DNA from 2 places in the Stutzerimonas tarimensis genome. Region 2 is predicted to be linked to the other one. Evidence: predicted binding sites of a transcription regulator. Region 2 holds the regulator's gene; the other holds the start of a gene.
The links. Region 2 encodes FliA, which starts transcription of late flagellar genes. Its sites were predicted from a motif close to CTAAAGTTTNNNNNNNNNNNGCCGNTAA; they were not measured.
Positions count from the first base shown of each region.

Region 1: ACFOMF_RS17050 (methyl-accepting chemotaxis protein) is a predicted target of FliA. The motif match lies at 977-1,004, and genes of this name have one in related genera.

Region 1 is NZ_JBHRXZ010000027.1:81,187-83,639, reverse strand. Features, by position in the region: gene ACFOMF_RS17055 (ABC-F family ATPase) at 1-866, opposite strand, end outside; gene ACFOMF_RS17050 (methyl-accepting chemotaxis protein) at 1,059-2,036, shown strand.
Region 2 is NZ_JBHRXZ010000029.1:43,226-45,678, forward strand. Features, by position in the region: gene flhF (flagellar biosynthesis protein FlhF) at 1-18, shown strand, start outside; gene fleN (flagellar synthesis regulator FleN) at 87-914, shown strand; gene fliA (RNA polymerase sigma factor FliA) at 911-1,654, shown strand; gene ACFOMF_RS17405 (chemotaxis response regulator CheY) at 1,708-2,082, shown strand; gene ACFOMF_RS17410 (protein phosphatase CheZ) at 2,101-2,453, shown strand, end outside.

The sequences.
Region 1 (2,453 bases), on a different contig from region 2:
ATCTGCTTGGCGCGGCTGGTGGCCTGCTTGGCCTTGGAGGCGTTGGCCGAGAAACGGCTGACGAAGGTCTGCAGCTCGGCGATCTGCGCCTTCTTCTTGGCGTTGTCCGACAGCAGCCGCTCGCGCGCCTGGGTGGCGGCAGTCATGTACTCATCGTAGTTGCCGGGGAACAGCCGCAACTCGCCATAATCCAGGTCGGCCATGTGGGTGCAGACGCTGTTTAGGAAGTGGCGGTCGTGGGAAATGATGATCATGGTCGAGTTGCGCGCGATGAGCACGCCTTCGAGCCAGCGGATGGTGTTGATGTCCAGGTGGTTGGTCGGTTCGTCCAGCAGCAGGACTTCCGGGTCGGAGAACAATGCCTGGGCCAGCAGTACCCGCAGCTTCCAGCCTGGTGCCACCGCGCTCATCGGGCCGAAATGCTGGTCCAGCGGTATGCCCAGGCCCAGCAACAGCTCGCCGGCGCGGGATTCCGCAGTATAGCCGTCGTATTCGGCGAACTGGACCTCCAGCTCGGCCACCGCCATGCCGTCGTCCTCGCTCATCTCCGGCAGCGCATAGATGCGGTCGCGTTCGGCCTTCACCGTCCACAGCTCGGTATGGCCCATGATCACGGTATCGATGACCGAGTAGTCCTCGTAGGCGAACTGATCCTGGCGCAGCTTGCCGAGACGAATGCCGGGCTCGAGCATCACCTGGCCCCCGGATGGCTCCAGCTCGCCGCCGAGGATTTTCATGAAGGTCGACTTGCCGCAGCCGTTCGCGCCGATCAGGCCGTAGCGATTGCCGTTGCCGAATTTGACGGACACGTTCTCGAACAGCGGCTTGGCGCCGAACTGCATGGTGATGTTGGCGGTGGAGATCAAGGGATTGTCCTGCGCAGTAGAAGGTGGCCCGAACAGGTCGGGCGACGAAACCGCACATTATAAGCCAGGCAGTGCCACGCTGCCCAAGACCGTCGAGCCGATCACCGGAACTAAGTCTTCAGAGCCGGTGGCCGATAAATTGCTTGGCGTGAAGTCGCGCCATCAGTTTCCAATGCCAGAGGAGCATTCGCCATGTGGTTCAAAGACGTCCCCGCCGCATTGGCCGCCGAGCTGGGCGACCAGCTGAGCCGGTTGCTGGCCGGTCAGCCGGTTTCGCCCGACGCCTGCGCCAGTCTGGCCCGCCACCGGGCGCTCTGCCAGTTGCTGGAACAATTGGCGCACCGCCAACGTGGCCAGCAGGACGCGCTTGCCGCCATCCGTCCTCCACCCTGCACGCCCGAAGAGCTCGCCAGCCTGCGTCGGCAGCTCGATGAAAGCCGCGACCAGCAGCAGCGCCTCGAGCGAGAGCTGGCCGATGCCCGCCAACTGCTCGCCGAGCAGGACGCACGCCTCAATGAACAGCTGCAGGAGCAGCAGGTCTGGGAACTGACCAAGCAGACCTTGACCGAAGGCAGCTGGGACCTCGCCGTGGCCAACGGTGACCCGGACCACCCCCACAGCCTGATTCGCTGGTCGGATCAGTTTCGGGCGCTGATCGGCTACAGCCGCGAGGAGTTTCCCGATGGCTGGGACAGTTTCAACAGGGTCGCCCACCCGGACGACCTGGGTGAGGTGATGGAGCAGTTCGCCGCGATGATGCGCAGTCCCGACCGGCACTCCTCCTACATGGTCGAGTACCGCATGCGCCACAAGAGCAAGGGGAATATCTGGTTTCGCGAGCGCGGCCGCTGCCTGCGTGATGACCGGGGCGTATTGCGGCGGGTGATCGGTGCGGTGCGCAACATCAGTGACGAGAAGGCCGCCGAGCAATCCAGGGAACGCGAGCAGGAAGCCATGCAGGCCACCTACGGGCAGATTGCCCAGGTGGTGGGGGTGATCAAGGGCATCGCCGACCAGACCAACCTGCTGGCTCTGAACGCTGCGATCGAAGCCGCGCGCGCCGGCGAGGTGGGGCGGGGCTTCTCGGTGGTCGCCGACGAGGTGAAGAATCTGGCCCGGCGCACCCAGGACGCCACCCAGGAAATCCAGGACATGCTCAAGCAGCGCTAGGCAAAAGGCGCAGCCCACCCAGGCTGCGCTGCGTCGACGCTCCCTTACTTTCCTTCCCCTGACCGCCGAGGCGCCGACTCACACCCCGCCTCGAGCGCGAGTCTCAGCAGCCTCTCTGCTAACAGCGTCTCGGCCCTTTTATTGCTACATGCCAACAGACTCCATGGCCCCCGTGATCTGGACGTGCCGCCAAGCGGCCTGCGTGCGTAATTCCCCATGAATAGCAAGGGACTTTTGCAAGGCTTTGGTGCAGCGTGTGTCTGGAGGGCTCGGTGGTTGTGCGCGAGCAGCCCGGATAAGGCGACCAACGCCTCGAAACAGAGCTGTTTCAGAATGTGGCACAGCGATTGCTGTTTCTTATAGCGAACTTTTTATGAGCCAGGTGCAATAAAACGAACCGCTTTTACCGCCGCTAAT
Region 2 (2,453 bases):
TCCCGTCGGGCAGGTTGATCTGACTCCTATTCGCTCGGTGCCGGCGCATTGACGGCCCCAGGACCTGGCAAGAAGGTAAGAGACACATGGGAAAACATCCCGTACAGGTGATAGCAGTGACCGGCGGCAAGGGCGGCGTCGGCAAGACCAACGTATCGGTCAACCTGTCGCTGGCCCTGGCCGATCTCGGCCGCAGGGTGATGCTGATGGACGCCGACCTCGGTCTGGCCAATGTCGACGTGCTGCTCGGGCTGACCCCCAAGCGCACCCTGGCCGACGTCATTGCCGGCGAGTGCGAACTGCGCGACGTGCTGATTCCGGGGCCGGGCGGCATCCAGATCGTGCCGGCGGCGTCGGGCACCCAGAGCATGGTGCAGCTTTCGCCCTTGCAGCATGCTGGCCTGATCCAGGCTTTCAGCGACATCGGCGACAACGTCGATGTGCTGATCGTGGACACTGCGGCGGGCATCGGCGATGGCGTGATCAGTTTCGTGCGCGCGGCGCAGGAAGTCTTGCTGGTGGTCACCGACGAGCCCACCTCCATCACCGATGCCTATGCACTGATCAAGCTGCTCAACCGCGACTTTGGCGTGAATCGCTTTCGCGTGCTCGCCAACATGGCGCATACCCCTCAGGAAGGGCGCAACCTGTTCGCCAAGCTGAGCAAGGTGACCGACCGCTTCCTGGACGTCGCCCTGCAATATGTCGGCGCCGTGCCCTATGACGAGATGGTGCGCAAGGCCGTGCAAAAGCAGCGCGCCGTGTACGAAGCCTATCCGCGTTCCAAGTGCGCCCTGGCCATCAAGGCGATCGCGCAGAAGGTCGACAACTGGCCGCTGCCGGTCAACCCGCGCGGCCATCTCGAGTTTTTCATCGAACGTATGGTTCAGCCTGTTGCAGGTACTTCGGCATGACTGGCGCGGGACTTCGCATGTATTCCAACAAGGCCCAGGCCAGCGATTCGCGTCGCCTGGTCGAGCAGTACGCGCCTCTGGTCAAGCGCATCGCCTACCACCTGCTGGCGCGTCTGCCGGCCAGCGTGCAGCTCGACGACCTGATGCAGGCCGGCATGATCGGCCTGCTGGAAGCCTCTGGCAAATACGATGCCGGCAAGGGTGCCAGCTTCGAGACCTACGCGGGCATCCGCATCCGCGGCGCGATGCTCGACGAGGTGCGCAAGGGGGACTGGGCGCCGCGCTCGGTCCACCGTAACACTCGCATGGTCAGCGACGCGATACGGGTGGTGGAGGCGCGTACCGGGCGCGACGCTAAAGATCATGAGGTCGCGGCCGAACTAGAGATAAGTCTCGAAGATTATTACGGCATCCTGGGCGATACCCAGGGCAGTCGCCTGTTCAGTTTCGACGATCTATTCCAGGCAGGCGAGGGCGGCGACCTCAACGAGGATGCCGAAAGCGCGCATCCGGAGCCGTTCCGGGAACTGGAGGACGAGCGCTTCCAGCGCGCCCTGGTGGAGGCGATCGCCCAGTTGCCCGAGCGAGAAAAATTAGTGATATCACTTTACTATGATGAAGAATTGAACCTGAAGGAAATCGGTCAGGTGCTGGGAGTCAGCGAGTCGCGCGTCAGCCAGTTGCACAGTCAGTGTGCTGCCCGCTTGCGCGCGCGCCTGGGTGAGTGGCGAGCGCGCTAGGCCATTCGCCGGGTTATTGAGGCTTTTTTGGAGGTCGAACCTTGGACAAGAACATGAAGATCCTCATCGTCGACGACTTTTCGACGATGAGGCGGATCATCAAGAATCTTTTGCGTGATCTCGGCTTTACCAATACCGCTGAAGCGGACGACGGCACCACCGCGTTGCCGATGTTGCAGAGCGGCAGCTTCGACTTTCTCGTGACCGACTGGAACATGCCCGGCATGAGCGGCATCGACCTGCTGCGTGCAGTGCGTGCCGACGAGCGCCTCAAGCACCTGCCGGTGCTGATGGTGACCGCCGAGGCCAAGCGCGACCAGATCATCGAGGCCGCGCAGGCCGGGGTAAATGGTTATGTGGTCAAGCCGTTCACGGCCCAGGTGCTCAAAGAAAAGATCGACAAGATCTTCCAGCGCGTGAGCAACTGAGTTCGCCGAGAGGGCTATATGGCGCAGACAGACAATGCCGCCCCGAGCGACTTCGAGGGTAGCCTCAGGGCCAACGCTCCTGAACTGATCGAGAGCCTCCAGCAAGGGCGCTTCGCTGAAGCAACGGACATCATCAACAAGCTCAACCAGTCACGTGACCGCGGCCTCTACGCCGAGGTGGGAAAGCTCACTCGCGAGCTTCACAGCGCCATCGTCAAGCTGGAAATCGACGCGCGCGCCGGACATGGCGAGGCGTCGCAGATCACCGATGCCACCGACCGGCTGTCCTATGTCGTCGAAATGACCGAAAAGGCCGCCAATCGCACCATGGATCGGGTCGAGGAATGCGCGCCGCTGGTCAATTACATCAG